Regions from separate parts of the Paenarthrobacter sp. YIM B13468 genome, predicted to be linked through region 3. Evidence: riboswitches for the same ligand, from Rfam matches in the RefSeq annotation. Region 3 holds a riboswitch; each other region holds the start of a gene.
The links. Region 3 has a riboswitch for thiamine pyrophosphate ahead of thiC (phosphomethylpyrimidine synthase ThiC). Riboswitches for the same ligand answer to the same signal wherever they lie in the genome.
Positions count from the first base shown of each region.

Region 1: another riboswitch for thiamine pyrophosphate. It lies ahead of ACFX4T_RS00155 (FAD-dependent oxidoreductase); the one in region 3 lies ahead of thiC (phosphomethylpyrimidine synthase ThiC).
Region 2: another riboswitch for thiamine pyrophosphate. It lies ahead of ACFX4T_RS18820 (ECF transporter S component); the one in region 3 lies ahead of thiC (phosphomethylpyrimidine synthase ThiC).
Region 4: another riboswitch for thiamine pyrophosphate. It lies ahead of ACFX4T_RS07585 (bifunctional hydroxymethylpyrimidine kinase/phosphomethylpyrimidine kinase); the one in region 3 lies ahead of thiC (phosphomethylpyrimidine synthase ThiC).

Region 1 is NZ_JBHZPI010000001.1:26,156-30,362, forward strand. Features, by position in the region: gene ACFX4T_RS00140 (RNB domain-containing ribonuclease) at 1-573, opposite strand, end outside; gene ACFX4T_RS00145 (ferritin-like fold-containing protein) at 615-1,283, shown strand; gene thiE (thiamine phosphate synthase) at 1,327-2,010, opposite strand; TPP riboswitch at 2,038-2,155, shown strand; gene ACFX4T_RS00155 (FAD-dependent oxidoreductase) at 2,148-3,416, shown strand; gene thiS (sulfur carrier protein ThiS) at 3,413-3,649, shown strand; gene ACFX4T_RS00165 (thiazole synthase) at 3,653-4,207, shown strand, end outside.
Region 2 is NZ_JBHZPI010000021.1:69,022-73,228, reverse strand. Features, by position in the region: gene ACFX4T_RS18825 (ABC transporter ATP-binding protein) at 1-1,572, opposite strand, end outside; gene ACFX4T_RS18820 (ECF transporter S component) at 1,572-2,192, opposite strand; TPP riboswitch at 2,271-2,407, opposite strand; gene ACFX4T_RS18815 (NUDIX domain-containing protein) at 2,610-3,287, shown strand; gene ACFX4T_RS18810 (DUF4235 domain-containing protein) at 3,324-3,584, shown strand; gene mnhG (monovalent cation/H(+) antiporter subunit G) at 3,667-4,056, opposite strand; gene ACFX4T_RS18800 (monovalent cation/H+ antiporter complex subunit F) at 4,046-4,207, opposite strand, start outside.
Region 3 is NZ_JBHZPI010000001.1:399,169-403,375, reverse strand. Features, by position in the region: gene ACFX4T_RS01805 (VOC family protein) at 1-145, opposite strand, end outside; gene ACFX4T_RS01800 (amidohydrolase family protein) at 223-1,305, opposite strand; TPP riboswitch at 1,390-1,497, shown strand; gene thiC (phosphomethylpyrimidine synthase ThiC) at 1,493-3,340, shown strand; gene ACFX4T_RS01790 (alpha/beta fold hydrolase) at 3,323-4,045, opposite strand; gene ffh (signal recognition particle protein) at 4,152-4,207, opposite strand, start outside.
Region 4 is NZ_JBHZPI010000006.1:19,874-24,080, reverse strand. Features, by position in the region: gene ACFX4T_RS07585 (bifunctional hydroxymethylpyrimidine kinase/phosphomethylpyrimidine kinase) at 346-1,887, opposite strand; TPP riboswitch at 1,879-1,977, opposite strand; gene ACFX4T_RS07580 (Rne/Rng family ribonuclease) at 2,139-4,207, opposite strand, start outside.

The sequences.
Region 1 (4,207 bases), 370 kb from region 3:
AAGGACCGCTGGGGCTGTGCCGGCATCGATCAGTTCCTGAGCACCTTTGTAACTGAGCTTGGCGCGACTACGGACAGTGCCACGGGCCACGGACGTGGTGGATACCTCCGCGTTGTGGTCCAGTTCGAAGGCCCACACGAAAGCGCTGCAGTCTTGGCCAGCCAGCAGGCTTCCTGCGTTTTCGCTGATAACCTCCGGGTGCAGAGGGATCCTCCCGTCAGGAGCGTAAAACGTTTGTCCCCGTTGCCGGGTTTCGGCATCGAGCGCCCCGCCGGGAGCCACAAAGGATGGCACGTCCGCGATTGCGTAGAGGACTTTGTAACCGTCACCGGCACGTTCAATGAATACCGCTTGGTCCAGGTCGGTGGACGTGGCTGGATCGATGGTCACAAACGGAATGTCCCTGAGGTCACGGTCCGGCAGCGTGTGGTTTTCTACTGCTTTCCGGGCTTCCGCCACGGCTTCGGCCGGATACTCGCCCGGGAGCTCCAGTTCGGTCCGGAGGGCTGCAAATGCCTCCGCGAGCTGGTCCGACGAGTCGTCGACGTTGGGCGAAATCCGATGATGTGACACGAAAATCAGGTTAGCCCGAAATCGCTGGATAGTCTTGGACCATGAGCACTTCCTTGGACGATAATGCTCGTGTCCAGCGCCTCTCCTCGGAGCTGTTGGGAGCCATGGCATACGGCGAGCTCTCGGCGTTTGGCCGGCTGTCTTTCGACTCCCGGTACGCTCCCACGCTCCATGACAGGGCAGTGCTGGCGAAGATCGCTGTGGGTGCCTACGGAAACTTCGCCATGATCAGCAGCCGGCTCTCGGAGATGGGACTCGACGCCGAAGAGGCCATGCTTCCGTTCCAGCGTTCGTTTGACCACTTCCATGAGCGAACGAGGCCAGCGGACTGGTTTGAATCCGTCATGAAGGCGTATGTGATCGACACCGTGTCTTCGGACTTCTACCGCATGGTCGCCTCATTCCTTGATGCCGGGACGCAACTCTTTGTCCAGAAGGTTGCCTCCGCCGACCAAGCCACGGAAGTGCTCCGTATCCTCCTGCGGCGCGCACTGGCGGATGACCCGCGCCTGTCATCGCGACTGGCTTTGTGGGGTCGCCGTCTTGTCGGTGAGGCACTTACGCAAGCCCAACGAGTCGGCATGGAACATCCCGACCTGGGACCGCTCCTGAAGGCCGGAGGGGATGCCCGGGCAGCAGTCAGGGCACTCACGGCTGAGCTTGCCGAGCGGCACGGGCGCCGGATGTCGGGGCTTGGACTGACGGCTTAGGGTTCGACCCGCCCTAGCCGCCGCCCAAGTCCGAGCCGACTGTCTAGCCGGCGTCGAGGGCTCCCAGCAGCGCCTTGGCTGCCGCCGTCGGGTCCTCCGCTTCAGTGATGGCCCGTACGACGACGATCCGGCTCGCTCCCGCGGCAACCACCTCTTCAACGTTGCTGAGGTCGATGCCACCGATTGCGAACCAGGGGAGCAGCACGCCACCAACCGTTTCCTCGTCTGCGCGTTTTACGGCTTCCGCGGCATATGTGACCAGGTCCAGCCCAACTGCGTCACGACCAGGCTTTGTGGGCGTTGCCCACACCGGACCAACACAGAAATAATCCAACCCACTCCTGCCAGGGGACGCCGTTATGGCGGCGTCAACCTGCTCCGGCGTATGGGTGGAGAGGCCGATCACGGTGCGGTCGTGGAGGAGGTGACGTGCGGCGCGCAGGGGGATGTCCTTTTGCCCGATATGGAACACCGGAGCCCCGGAAATACTGGCAACATCGGCGCGGTCGTTGACGGCCCACAGCCGACCGTGCCGTTGGGCAACGTCGTGCAGAACCTCCAGGACCTCAAGCTCTTCGGCGGCCTCGAGCGTCTTGTCGCGAAGCTGGATGATGTCTACGCCGCCCTCAAACGCGGCGTCGACGAAGTCTTCAAAATCGCCCTGCCGTTTGCGGGCATCGGTGCACAAGTAGAGACGGGCAGTGGTGTGGACATCATGCTGGGTCATGGAAACCAGAGTAGTTCCTCTAAACTGGGCACGTACTGCGGGAGCCGTGACAGCGTCATATGACCGTCCGGCTGAGAGGGCTTCAGCGCCGACCGCTTGACCTGATCCGGCTAATACCGGCGTAGGGAAGGAAACATATGGCAGAATCCCGCCAAAACCCCTTGCATGCAGATGTGGCCGTGATTGGTGGCGGCATCATTGGCCTTGGCATCGCGCACGAAGCCCGCCGCCAGGGCCGCTCCGTGGTCCTCATTGATCCCACCCCTGCATCGGGTGCGACGTTCGCTGCCGCCGGGATGCTGGCTCCGGTGAGTGAGCTCCACTACCAGGAGGAAGACCTCCTGGAACTCATGCTGGAATCCTCGCAACTGTGGCCCGCTTTCATCCGGAGCGTCCAGGGCAGCGAATCAGCCACCGGATACCGCACGACGTCGACCATTGCCGTTGGTGCCGACGCCGCGGACCGTCGCGCGCTGGCAGACCTCCGCATCGTGCAGCAGGCCGCGGGGCTGCACGTGGAGCCCGTGTCATTGCGGGAAGCGCGTGAGCGTGAGCCTCTGCTGAGCCCACAGATCTCCTGTGCCTTCGACATACCAGCCGATCACCAGGTGGATCCTCGGCGCCTTGCACGATGCCTCCTGGAAGGATTGTCGGCCCACGGACCAAGTGATGCAACGTGGGTTTCCGGGGCTGAAGACGGTTTCGCCCTGCCGTTCCAAGCATCCCGGTTGCTCTGGGATGGGGACCGGGTCTCCGGGGTGGAACTGCATCCCGGCACCAAAACGGACTCCGGCGTCGTCGTTTTGGCTTCGGAGACTGTAGTGGCCTGCGGGCTGGATGCAGCAAGGATCGGCAATCTCCCCGAGGGCCTCAATCTGCCCCTGCGGCCCGTTTACGGCGACATTCTCAGGCTGCGCGTTCCCCAACACCTCCAGCCCCTGATCACATCCACCGTCCGGGGCATGGTCCGCGGGGTGCCGGTCTACATCGTGCCCCGGGATGATGGCACGGTGGTGATTGGAGCCACCCAGCGCGAGGACGGACTATCGGCATCCACCAATGCAGTGTCCGCCGGTGGCGTCTATCAACTGCTGCGGGATGCACAGGTGTTGGTGCCTGCAGTGGCGGAACTGGAACTGTTGGAAGCGACAGCCCGCGCACGGCCCGGGACTCCTGACAACGCACCATTACTGGGACGCGTTACTGGGCCCGAAGGCACTATCGACGGTCTCGTGATCGCAACCGGGTTCTTCCGCCACGGCGTCCTATTGACGCCTGTGGCCGCCAAAATCGTAGGCGGGCTGATCAGCGGCTCAGCCGACCCCCGATGGTCCATTTTCGGGCCCGATCGATTCACGGCAACGCGGGATCACCGCCTCCAACCAGCAATCAAGGACACACCATGAACATCAAACTCAACGGCTCCGACCACGCCGTGGCGGACGACGCATCAGTCAGCACGCTGGTCAGCGCCATCACAGGCCGCGTCCTGGACCACCGGGGACAGGCAGCCGACGGCGGCAAGCTGGGTGTCGCCGTCGCACGTAATTCCGAGGTAGTGCCGCGCAGCCAATGGGCAGCGACTGCGCTCGCCGATGGAGACGAACTCGAACTCGTGACCGCAGTCCAGGGAGGCTGAAAAATGACCGCAGCAAATACTGAGATCCGCACTGATGCTTTAGTGATCGACGGCGTCGAATTCGGCTCCCGCCTGATCATGGGTACCGGTGGTGCGCCGAGTCTGGATGGGCTGGGAGCAGCCCTCCTGGCGTCAGGAACGGAACTGACCACTGTGGCAATGCGGCGATACTCACCGGCCGAGACAGGTTCACTGTTTCAACTCCTGCTGGATCACAACATCCGGGTCCTGCCCAACACCGCTGGCTGTTTTACTGCCAAGGACGCAGTGATGACCGCAGAACTCGCCCGGGAGGCGCTGGAGACGGACTGGGTGAAGCTGGAAGTCATCGCCGATGAACATACGCTCCTTCCGGACGCGGTGGAACTCGTGGAGGCAACGGAACAGCTGGTGAACTGTGGCTTCAAGGTCTTCGCCTACACCAATGACGATCCTGTCCTTGCGTTGCGTCTGGACAACCTGGGTGCCACAGCAGTCATGCCCCTCGGCTCGCCTATTGGGACGGGGCTGGGCATCCTGAACCCGCACAACATCGAACTGATCGTGTCCCGGGCCTCC
Region 2 (4,207 bases), on a different contig from region 3:
TGACTCGCTCTGTGAGTCAGGCACGCGCGGCGTCGCCGGATCCAGCCGGAGCTCCGTGCCGCCAAGGACCGCACTGAATTCTTCGTCATGCGTCACGGACACAACGGCCGTTCCGGCGTCGAGCAGTTCGGACAGGAACGATGCCAACTCTGCCCAGGTGTTGGCGTCCTGGCCGAACGTGGGCTCGTCCAGCACCAGCACCTTAGGATGGGCCGCGAGGACCGTGGCCACTGACAACCGGCGCTTCTCCCCACCGGACAAGGTGTAAGGGTTCGCGTCCACCAAATGCGTGAGCCGCAAACGCTCCACCAATTCATCCACGCGTTCTTCACCGTGCCCCAGATGCTTGGGTCCGAACATCAGCTCGTCCAGGACCTTGCCCGTTACGAACTGGTGCTCCGGTTCCTGGAACACGGTGCCAATGCGCGAAATCAGCTGATCCGCCTTCCACTTGAACGGGTCGATTCCAGCGCCCTCGGAAAGCTCGACGGCGGCACTCACCTTGCCGTCCACTGGCGCCAGAAGTCCGGCCAATGTGAGTGCAAAGGTGGACTTCCCTGCACCGTTCGGACCTGTGATGGTAAGTGCCTGGCCAGCCCGTACTTGTGCACTGATACCCGATTGCACGGGAACGGGTGGGATGGTTTTGAACCGGCGACGGCGAGGCTTCTCACGGGAAACAGCCAGGTCCTGCGCCACGAGGAGGAACTGGGCGGTGGATTCATGGCCGCCCGTTTCCTGAGTTGCGGTCCTGCGGGCGCGAGTAGCCGGAACGTACCCCGGCACCCACACTCCCGCTGCCATCAACATGGTCCGTGCCTCTGTGAGCACCTGATCTGGGGGGCCGTCCAGGAGCACGCCGCCCCCAGCCGAAGGGGGCTGGAGGACCACGATCCTGTCCACCAGGTCCTTCCACACGGACACACGGTGTTCCACGACAACCAAAGTGGCACCGGTCTTGTCCAGGCATCGCTCCACGGCGTCCCGGACCTCAAGCACACCCACTGGATCCAGGTTGGCCGTAGGTTCGTCGAGCAGGATCAGCCCGGGCCGCATCGCCAGGATGCCGGCCAACGCAAGGCGCTGCTTCTGCCCGCCGGAGAGTGCCGCCGTCGGGTGATCCAGCGCCAGACCGCCGCCTGCAGCGGTGCGCAACCCAACGTCGTCGAGCGCTTCATGGACGCGGGCCCAAATTTCATCCCGGGGAACGGCAAGGTTTTCGGCGCCAAACGCGACGTCGTCACCCACACGGGAGAGCACTACCTGGGTTTCCGGATCCTGCTGCATCAGACCTGCGCGGCCGCGCTGTTCGCGGGGAGCGACGCCGTCGATCAACAGCGAGCCGGTCTCGTCGGAATCCTCTTCCTCATCACCCAGCACACCGGCGAGGGCATGGAGAAGTGTCGATTTCCCTGCGCCCGATGGACCCAGCAACAGCACACGCTCGCCGGGCTCGATCCGGAGGTCGAGGTCCTGGATGGCAGGTGTGGACCGCCCGGCATGCCGCCATCCCCACCCTTGGGCGTGGATGGCGGCAGGCCGCACGTGGTTGCTGCTTTGCGTGGCAGGCATTAGTTGAAGACGGGCTCCGAAGCAGCCTTGCGCGACGCGAAGGAGCTCAGGACGCCGGTCTTGGCCAGCCCGCGGGTGGCAACCCAGGACAGCGCGCCGGCGATGATCGCACCGGAGAGCGTGGTGAAGGCGATGTAGGCCAGCTTGTCGATTGCTTCGTAGGCGATGTTCCAGCCCCAAGGCAGGAAGGAATCGTTGAGACCGCAGAAGAGGCCCGAGCCCGCACCCGCGAGGAGTGCAGCGGACAGGTCGAACTTCCTGTACCGGAACGCAGCGAAGACGAGTTCCGCACCCAGTCCCTGGAGGATGCCGGAGATGAGGACGGTGGTGCCGTACTGGGAACCCATGATGAGTTCGCCGGTTGCGGCGACGGCTTCGCAGAACAGGGCAGCGCCCGGCTTGCGGATGATGAGCATGCCCAGGACGGCCGGGATCATCCAGCCACCGGCGATCAAACCGGTGAGCGGAGGATACGTGGCGTTCATGGGGATGGATACGATTGCGGCGCCCTGGGACCAGGCCCAGAAGATCACGCCGCCGGCGATGGCAATCAAAGCTGCCACCACGATGTCTACAACACGCCAGTTATAACTGGTTTTCTTCACGCTTGCCGTGGTCATTTTTCTGCCTCCTGAGGTACAGGAGGGGAAAGTGCTCCCCGGAAACCCCCGGCCAGCCTTGGCCGCCCGGATCCGGACACTCTGAGAAGCTCGACTCCCTTGCGCCGGTACTAACCGGATCAGGTTCGAGGGTCTGCGGCTGTCCGCACTCTCAGCGCCCTCGCGTCTCCTGCATCTCTGCAAGGTCCGACGGCGGCGCTCCCCTGTCGTTATTAATCTGCCCTTATGGGCGTGGTTCAGTTTACACCTGTAGGTGTTCGTGCGCGCTGGGGTTGGTCACAAAGCGGTTGGCTGGCCTTTCCTTGCGTTGCGGGGCCCGCTCTGCGCCCCAATCTCACGACTTGGCACGCACACCAGGCCCCGCAACCAGACCTGAGACAATGATCCAGCAGAATCGACGCGGCAAAGGGGCATTTCATGACGAACCATCCCATTACGGACAACCCGGTTCCCGAGCCGCGGCTGGCTGCGAGCGTTATCCTGCTCCGCGACACTCCGGGCGGCCTCGAAGCCTTCGTCCAGCACAGGGTTGGCACCATGGACTTCGCCGCCGGCATGGTGGTCTTTCCGGGAGGCCGGGTTGATGCCGCCGACCAGGATGGATGGGAATATCCGGCTGAGCTGCTGGAACGGCATGCCGCAGACTGGAACCTCAGCTCGATCGCCGTCGATCCCGAACAAGCCCCGGCAAAGTCAGGCATGGTTCTCACCGCAGCCCTGCGCGAGGTTTGGGAGGAGGCCGGGCTTCGCCTTAATGCCTCAGACCTTCGTCCCTGGGCCAACTGGGTCACGCCGACGGACATGCCCAAGCGCTTCGACACGTACTTCTATGTAGCCAAGCCTGCTCCGGAAGCAGCACCCCAGCACCAAACCACGGAAGCGTGGCAATCACTCTGGATGCCGGTGGATGGGATCCTGGCGGCCGAGGCAGCCGGTCAATTGCAGCTGATGCCACCCACGTATTACCTGCTCAAGGAAATTGCCGGTCTCGGAACCGTAGATGCCGTCTGGGAAGCCGAACACGATGTTGTCCCTGTCCTTGCACCACGCGGTTCCATGGCAGCTTTCCTCAAAGAACGGGAAAACCGTCGCTAGTCCCACCCCACCGGGATGTGAGGCTAGGCTGGGGGCATGAACCTCTTTTTCAAGCTGCTGGGTGCAGGAGTAAGCCTTGCAGCCGGATTCGTCGGCACCAAGTTGGTCAACAAGGGCTGGGAAAAGGCCACGGGTAACAAGCCGCCCACAGGCCACGACGATATGGAAACGAGCCTCCGCTCTGCCTTGTCGTTCGCGCTGATTTCGGCCTTCGTCAGCACGCTCATCCAGGTTTTCGCGAGCCGTGGCACCCAGCGTGCCATCGCCCGCTTCGCCAAGACGCAAGATATCGTCTAGGCCGCGCATAGGCATTCCAACGCGGGGTCACTTAGGCTCCCTCACCGCCGTCGGGAGGGTGCGTAAGTGACCCCGCGTTGTTCTAAGCGTCCGGGGTGGAACCGTCGCCGGCCGCCCTTTGGACAACCGCTTCAAGCTCATCCTTGGTGAGCAGTTCGCGGTGCCCATGCTTGGTTCGGTAAGCAGAGCGGCCCACCATGTGTGCGGAGACCGGTGCAGTGAGTAGCTGGAAAATCCAGGCCACCACGAGAACCGGCCAGACCCACCATGTACGCATTTGCAGGCCCATGGCCGCGAGCATGAGGAAAAGACCCAGGACCTGCGGTTTGGTTGCCGCGTGCATGCGGCTCATGAGATCGGGGAACCGCAGGAGGCCAATTGCGGCCCCGAGCGACATGAGGGCACCCACCACAAGAAACACTGCCGTCACTACGTCGATCACGGCATCCACACCGGTGGCTTCAGGAGTCATTGCCCTGATCCCTCCGATCTGCTACAAATCGGGCAAAAGTTACGGAGCCTACGAAGCCGATCACCGCGAGCGCCACGAGCAACACCAGGTTGTTCAGGTGCCGGTTCATCGCCATATCGATCGCAAGCGCTGCGCCGAGAATGGCCAGCAG
Region 3 (4,207 bases):
GCCCGCCATCCTGCTCGGCCACGATCTCCAAGCCCAAGGCACGCTGATAGTAGTCACTCATTACCCTCATATCGCCGACCTTGAGCATGACGGTGCCCATGGTGAGTTCGGCAGGAAGGAGATCCTGGTTGGATATCGTCGTCATGTGAAGCTCCCGGTTCATAGATGGCCGCCCTTCGGCACGTTCTACTTATCTAAATTACTTGAAGCTTCAATTTATTCCTAGTAGACCAGTTTTCCGCGCAGGACTACATGCTTCAGGCTTGCCACAGTTGCGAGGTTCTTCCTGGGATCATCCCGGCACAGCACGACGTCGGCACTTGCCCCTTCGCTGATGCCCTCGGCTCCGAGCCACTTCCGTGCGCCCCATGTGGCGGCGCCCAGAACGGCAGTGGGCGGCAGGCCGGCGTCGTGCAGTTCCTTCATTTCGTCAGCGATCCTGCCGTGCTTGATCACGCTCCCTGCGTCAGTTCCCGCATAGATGGAAACACCGGCTTGGTAGGCCTCCAGCACCCGTTCTCGGCGCCGCTCCCAAAGCCGGGTCATGTGCTCGGCATAGACCGGAAACTTAGGTGCGGCCTGGGCGGCGATATCCGGAAAAGTCGCGATGTTTACCAACGTAGGAACAATCGGGACAGACTGCTCCACCAGGCGGGGAATATGCCGGGGCAAAAGGCCGGTTGCATGCTCAATGCAGTCAATCCCGGCGTCGAGCATGTCATCAATGGTGTCTTCAGCGAAGCAGTGGGCCGTCACCCTGGCCCCTTCGTCGTGGGCGGCGGCGATGGCATCCCTTACGACGTTCGCGGGAAACGAGGCGGAGAGGTCACCGGCACCGCGATCGATCCAGTCGCCCACTAGTTTCACCCAACCGTCCCCGTCCCGGGCTTCCTTACGGACTGTCTCCACCAGCTCGCCCGGCTCCACTTCGTGGCCCAAGCCACGCAGGTAACGCCGGCTCCGGGCGATGTGGCGTCCGGCACGAAGCAGCCGTGGGAGGTCCTCCCGCCGCTGAACCCAACGTGTATCGCTTGGCGAGCCGGCGTCACGGATCAACAATGTGCCGGCTTTTAGGTCCGCCTGTGCCTGGGCAAGAGTTGTTTGCTCATCAACCGCCCCGCCGACGCCAAGTCCAATATGGCAATGGGCGTCTACAAAACCAGGAAGGACCCACCCCTCCAGTGTGGAATCGGGCGCGGCAACGGGACGGTCGAACGTCAGTTTGCCATCAACGGACCACAGTCCGTGTCGTTGCTCGTCTCCTGCGACAAGCACAGGACCGGTGAATTCGATGATGTTGGCCATGGCAAAAGCCTAATCTGCCAGGCATGGGCCAATCCTCACGACCGGGTGTGACTGGGACGCCGATCGGAGCTGTGGTAGCTTCGTCTACGACCACACGGGGGCCCCTGCAGGGGCTGAGATCGGACTGAAGCAGTCTGCGACCGTTGAACCTGTCCGGGTAATGCCGGCGAAGGAAGTGAGTAATCCTTTGAGCACCACCAAAACACAGCACAGCTCTGCCGAAAACCAGACCAACACCAGCGAAAAAGCGGCGGAAACCGTCACGCAGTCGCTGAAGTCCCATTCGTTGGCCTGGTTGGAAGACCCGGCAAATGGTATCCGGGTCCCCGTTACGGAGATTGCGTTGGAGCCCTCCCCCAACGGTGAGGCCAACGAACCACTGCAGGTATACCGAACTGCCGGACCGGGCAGCGACCCCGTGGTGGGCCTGGAACCGTTCCGCACCGGATGGATCGAAGCCCGGGGAGATACCGAGGCATATTCCGGGCGGGAGAGGAACCTGCTCGACGACGGCAAATCAGCGGTACGCCGCGGTGCAGCATCCCAGGAGTGGAAGGGGGCGCAACCGGTGCCCCGCCGCGCCGTCGAAGGTAAGACGGTCACCCAGATGCACTATGCAAAGCAAGGCATCATCACGCCGGAAATGCAGTTTGTCGCACTGCGTGAGAATTGTGACGTCGAACTGGTACGCAGCGAAGTGGCTGCCGGGCGCGCCATCATTCCCAACAACATCAACCACCCGGAATCCGAGCCCATGATCATTGGCAAGGCCTTCTTGGTCAAAATCAACGCCAACATCGGAAACTCGGCCGTCACCAGTTCCATCGCCGAGGAAGTTGACAAGCTGCAATGGGCAACCCAGTGGGGTGCCGACACCGTCATGGACTTGTCCACTGGCGACGACATCCACACAACCCGCGAGTGGATCATCCGCAACTCCCCCGTTCCGATCGGCACTGTACCCATCTACCAGGCCCTGGAGAAGGTCAACGGCGAAGCCAACAAGCTCACGTGGGAAATTTTCCGGGATACCGTCATCGAGCAATGCGAACAGGGCGTTGACTACATGACAATCCACGCCGGAGTGCTCCTGCGGTACGTGCCCTTGACGGCAAACCGTGTGACAGGAATCGTCTCCCGCGGCGGCTCGATCATGGCGGGGTGGTGCCTGGCGCACCACGAGGAGAACTTCCTCTACACGCATTTTGATGAGCTCTGCGAAATCTTTGCCAAGTACGACGTCGCCTTCTCGTTGGGCGACGGCCTGCGTCCCGGCGCCACAGCCGATGCCAACGACGCCGCGCAGTTCGCTGAGCTCGATACGCTTGCCGAGCTGACCCAGCGCGCTTGGGAATTTGATGTGCAGGTGATGGTTGAAGGACCCGGGCATATTCCCTTCCACTTGGTCCGCGAGAACGTGGAACGCCAACAGGAACTCTGTAAAGGTGCCCCCTTCTACACCTTGGGACCGCTGGTCACGGACGTTGCTCCTGGCTACGACCACATCACATCGGCAATCGGTGCAACGGAAATTGCGCGCTATGGCACGGCCATGCTCTGCTACGTGACGCCCAAAGAACACCTTGGACTGCCAAACAAGGACGATGTGAAGACCGGTGTGATCACGTACAAGATCGCAGCGCACGCAGCGGACCTCGCCAAGGGACACCCGGGCGCAAACGAACGCGACGACGCTTTGTCCAAGGCCAGGTTCGAGTTCCGTTGGCGCGACCAGTTCGCACTGTCCCTGGACCCGGTTACCGCAGAAGCCTTCCACGACGAAACACTTCCCGCCGAACCTGCCAAGACCGCGCACTTCTGCTCGATGTGCGGACCAAAATTCTGCTCGATGCGCATCAGCCAGGACATCAGGGACGAGTTCGGTTCGGCCGACGCGCAGGCCGCCATTGCCGGTATATACGACGGCATGCGGGAAAAGAGCGAAGAATTCCTGGCGTCGGGTGGCAAGGTGTACCTGCCTGAGCTGCAGCTTCCCACTACCCGGACGGCGGAGACTTCAGGAAACCTTAACTGACCTCGTCCGGACAACATCGGCAACAAAAGAGCGAATAATCCGGTCTCCATCCACTGAATCCTGGGGCCGGTGCCCTCCAGCTGCTACGCGGCGGAGGGCACCGGTGTCCTCCAGGTACCCTGCGATTTCTTCGTACAGTGGTTCCCACCCGCCCGTAAGGACAAGGGTAGGTACGCCAGGAACGATGTGCAGGGATGCCTCCCAAGGAGGTGCCTGCAGCCGGAGGCGGCGTGCGGAACGGCGCGCTTCGGGCGTGTCCAGCCCGCTGGCTTCGGCCGAAAAAGCACGCCTGAAGTATTCGCGTTCGTAGTCGGCGTCCTTAAGCTGGTTCCGCACGTCAAACAGCGGTTCCATGAGCGAACGATGGAATGTCGTGGCAGGCAGCTCGGCTGTCAGGGATAAACAAGCCGGTTCAACCAGTGTCAGTGAATGCACCAGGTCCGGGCGTTCAACTGCTGCGAGCATGGCGGAGATTGCACCTTGCTCATGCGCCACCACATGGCCGCCACCAGAATCCACCAGCGAAGCAACCACGATGCCGACATCCGCAGCTACGTCGGATTCCATGGGTTCAGCCACGGGATCAAAGCCGTGCCGGCGGAGGAACAGTGCGTCATATGACAGGGCCATGCCGTGCTGCTTGGGCCATGCCGAGGCGCCAAAACTCCCCAGTCCGTGGACGAAGACTACGCGCTGCTTGTGCATGGATTCACCCTAGTCCAGAGCCCTGACATCCCCGCCAAAAAGCAGTTGGCGCCGTTATGGGAATTCACAACGGCGCCAACTGTCACAGTGAGTCGGAGGTTCCGGGTTACTTGCCCAGGAACTTCTCGAAGCCCTTGGGGAGGTTCAGCGTGGACGGATCGA
Region 4 (4,207 bases), on a different contig from region 3:
AATTTGCGTGCGGAACCTTGAACCGGAATCAGGCTTGGTTCGCGCTGTGCCTCAACGCCGTGGACTTCAGATCGAAGCCCGCGAGTCATCCCATGAACAATTCCAAGGGGCATAACCCAAGTGTTGGCGTAAGCACCGAAGATCAAGATTACGCTAGTTTGACCTTCAGCTGCAAATGAGGCCGGGTCCGGAGGCTATCGAGTGACTTGCGCCACCAGTTGTAACGGACTCTCCCGGCACCGTGCCCATACAGCCTACAGGATTTGCACGGTGATACTGCGGTTTGGCCCGCGACGCGCTGGAGCTTTGTGGATTTGTTCCACTCGGCAACCTCGGAAACCCTGCTTAGGCGAAGAGCCTGGGGGCATCGAAGAAGGCCGTTTCGTAGCGGCAGGACTGGGCGAAGGCCTCAACCATGGCCTTGCGTTCCTGCGCAGAGGCGCCAGCTGCCGCAGCATCGGTAAAGTCGATCGCCTTCCGGGTTGCGGCAGCAAACTCCTCGTCCGCGTATGTCTTCAGCCATGCGGCACAAGGGTGGTCGCTGCGAGCGCCTGCTTGGACATACGCCGCGTGAAGTTGCTGCCCTACCTCCGCGTACAGCCAGTAGCAAGGCAGGATTGCCGCCAGCAAAACGGCGTAACTGCCCGAAGCCGATGTCGCCAGCAGGTGGTCCACGTACGACCTTGTCACGGGTCCGGTTTCTGTTGAAGCCGGACGCGTGCTCAGCCAGTCCCGGTGGAGTTCGGACTCCACCTCAAGGCAGAGTTGCGATGATTTTGCCCAGAAGAGCTGTTCTTCTTCCGTGGGGGCAAGCGCACCCGCACGCGCCAAAACCCGGGAATAGCCGTTCAGGTAGATGGCGTCCTGGGCGAGGTAGTAATTGAACTGGGGCTCCGGCAGGCGCCCCGACTGCAGGCCCTGAATGAAAGCGAGGCCGTATATTGCCTCCAATTCAGGTACAGCTTCGGCCCACAGCCGCGCGGCAAAGTCGCCGGATTTCCCGGCAGGATTCAGCGCTGGCTCCAGGTGATGGAAGTGGTGGACCGGCCCGCTACCCTTGCCTACCTTGAGGCCGTCGGCCGTCGCGAGGGCCTGCAGCAGCCACGGCTTGACCTCGCGGAGCGATGCCTCCCAATCGTCCGTGCGGGCTTGGACCGTGGCCAATGCCGAGGAAAGCGAGCACCCTGTTCCGTGGCTGTTCCTGGTATCCACTCGGGTCCCCGGCACCTCGATGACGTCCTGGCGCAGCAAACCGCTCGTGTTGACCAGCGCATCCGGACAGTCGTTTCCTGCCAAGTGGCCACCCTTCAACAAAACGGTCGTTCCGCACTCAGCAGCCAGTCGCTTGCCTTGGTCAAGCGCCGTCGCCCAGTCCGGGGCTTCTGGCTCACCTAACAACATCGCCAGTTCGGGAAGGTTTGGGGTGATGAGATCCGCCAACGGCAAGAGGCTGCGCAGAGATGCTTCGGCGGTCTCATGCAGAAGACGGTCGCCGCTGGTGGCTACCATCACCGGGTCAAGGACCACGACGGCGGGACGCACCTCTTCGAGCCAACTGCGGACTTCGTCGATGACGGCCGCGTCACCCAACATCCCGATCTTGACCGCATCAATGTCAATATCGCTACTGATCGCGTCCAGTTGCTGACGGAGGAACTCCACGGGCGGAACATGAACAGCGCTGACGCCCAGGGTGTTCTGGGCCGTCAAAGCCGTAATGGCAGCCATGCCATAGCCACCGTGCGCTGCGATGCTCTTCAGGTCTGCCTGGATTCCGGCGCCGCCAGAAGGATCCGAGCCTGCAATGCTGAGCACACGCGGATGTGGCCGGGCCGGAACTGCTCCGATACCAACGGGGTAGACGGCGGAATTCGACGATGAAGCCATGGTGGACATCCCTTCGCCGGTGCTAACCGGACAGGTTCAACGGGTCTGGATCTCAGCCAGGCCCAGTGCCCGGCACCCCGTGTCAGTTTCCTAGCGTAGCCCGTAAGCCCGCCGGCCCGGGAACCGGACGGCCTCCGGGAATGGATGTGACTGGCAGCAACAAAAAAGTCCCGCAGCATCCGCCGTAAACGGATGCTGCGGGACTCTTATTGCCCTACGACCATGTCACTGCTTAGTGGTGTGTGCCGTGCTTACAACTCGGAAGCAGGCACTCCCACCCCAAGGATGATGGGCTCGTCAGCTACCTTCTTTTTGGCAGGCTCTTCTGCTGCTGGCGCCTTGGCCTCATGGGCCGATCCACCTGCGGCGGCAGCAGTTACGTCGTGATGTTCCACACTGGTTTCGTTGGCGGCACCCTGCGCCCTGCTGGCACTGCGGTTCCTTCGGCCGCGACGGCCACGGGAACGCGATGAATGATCGTGCTCATCCTCAGTGACAGCAGGAGAACTGGCCGGGGAAACCGCGGAAGCAGTCGCAGGTTCGGAAACCGCAGCCGTCGCTTCTTCCTCCGCAGCCGGTGCAGCACCGAGGTGCGAAAATGCCTCTGCCAACAGGTCCAGGCTCATGGCCGGCTTACCGGCAGGTGGTTCCTCGTGGTGTTCCACAAACGGAAGAGCCACTTCTTCGCCACCGAAACGCAGAACTGGGGTGGAGCGTGCTTCCCGAACCGCAGCGTCATGACTGGCGGCATCACGTGCAGCCGGTACCCCGGCATCGCCGGGTGTAGCTTCAGGGGCGGATTCATCCGTGTGAGCCTGCTGGCCTGCTGCGCGGGCTTGCTCCTCCGCACGGTGAACCTCATCATCGTGCAAGTGCGCGGCATGCGCCGCAGCGGCGATGGTGGCAAGAGCTGCCCTGGTGGCCTCAGCCTTGGCCTGGCGGACCGGGTCCACGGACTCCGTGGGCGCCGGAGCCGCGGGGGCGGCAGGCGTGCTGTGGAGCGTAGGGGGCACTTCGGCCATTGCCGCTCCCCCACCTTTCCCACGGCGACGCTTACGATCAGTGCGCGCGGCAGGCTGTTGGGGTTCTGCGTGCGGACGGTGGTGCTCGGCAGCAACAACGTTGGCGCGTCGGTGTTCCACGGGCTCGTCATGGGTGACGACACCACGCCCGGCACAGTGCTCGCACTGCTCACCAAACACCTCAAGCAGGCCTGTGCCCATGCGCTTGCGCGTCATCTGCACCAGGCCCAGCGACGTCACTTCGGCCACTTGGTGCTTGGTGCGGTCACGGCCCAGGCATTCCACCAATCGGCGGAGCACCAGGTCACGGTTCGATTCGAGGACCATATCGATGAAGTCGATGACGATGATGCCACCGATATCGCGCAGGCGCAGCTGGCGAACTACTTCCTCGGCCGCTTCAAGGTTGTTCTTGGTGACGGTTTCTTCCAGGTTTCCACCGCTGCCGGTGAACTTACCTGTGTTGACGTCCACCACGGTCATGGCTTCGGTGCGGTCGATGACAAGGGAACCACCAGACGGCAGGAAAACCTTGCGCTCCAGTGCCTTGTGGATCTGCTCGTCGATCCGCCAGGCAGCAAAGATGTCCTGGTCCTTGGTCCACTTCTCAAGGCGGCCCACCAAGTCGGGAGCAACGTAGGTGACGTAAGCCTCAATGGTGTCCCACGCGTCGTCGCCGGAAACGATCAGCTTGGAGAAGTCTTCATTGAAGACATCCCGGACCACCTTGATGGTCAGGTCAGGCTCGCCGTAGAGCAATTCCGGGGCCAGCACCTTGGTGGAGGACGCCTGCCCTTCAATGCCTTCCCACTGCGCGCGCAAACGGTTGATGTCGTGCGTCAGTTCTTCCTCGGAAGCACCCTCTGCGGCCGTGCGCACAATGACGCCGGCGTTCTCCGGCAAGCGGTCCTTGAGGATGCGCTTGAGGCGGTTGCGTTCGACGTCGGGCAGTTTGCGCGAGATACCGGTCATGGAACCGCCCGGCACGTACACAAGGTAGCGGCCCGGAAGGGAAATCTGGCTGGTGAGGCGGGCGCCCTTATGGCCAACGGGGTCCTTGGTAACCTGCACCAGGACGGAATCGCCGGACTTCAGCGCATTCTCGATCCGGCGCGGTTGGCCCTCAAGGTTTACTGCATCCCAGTTCACTTCACCGGCATACAACACCGCATTGCGGCCCCGTCCGATGTCAACAAAAGCAGCCTCCATGGAGGGCAGGACGTTCTGGACCTTGCCCAGGTACACGTTGCCAATGAGGGAGTCCTGCTGGGTCTTGGACACAAAGTGCTCAGCCAATA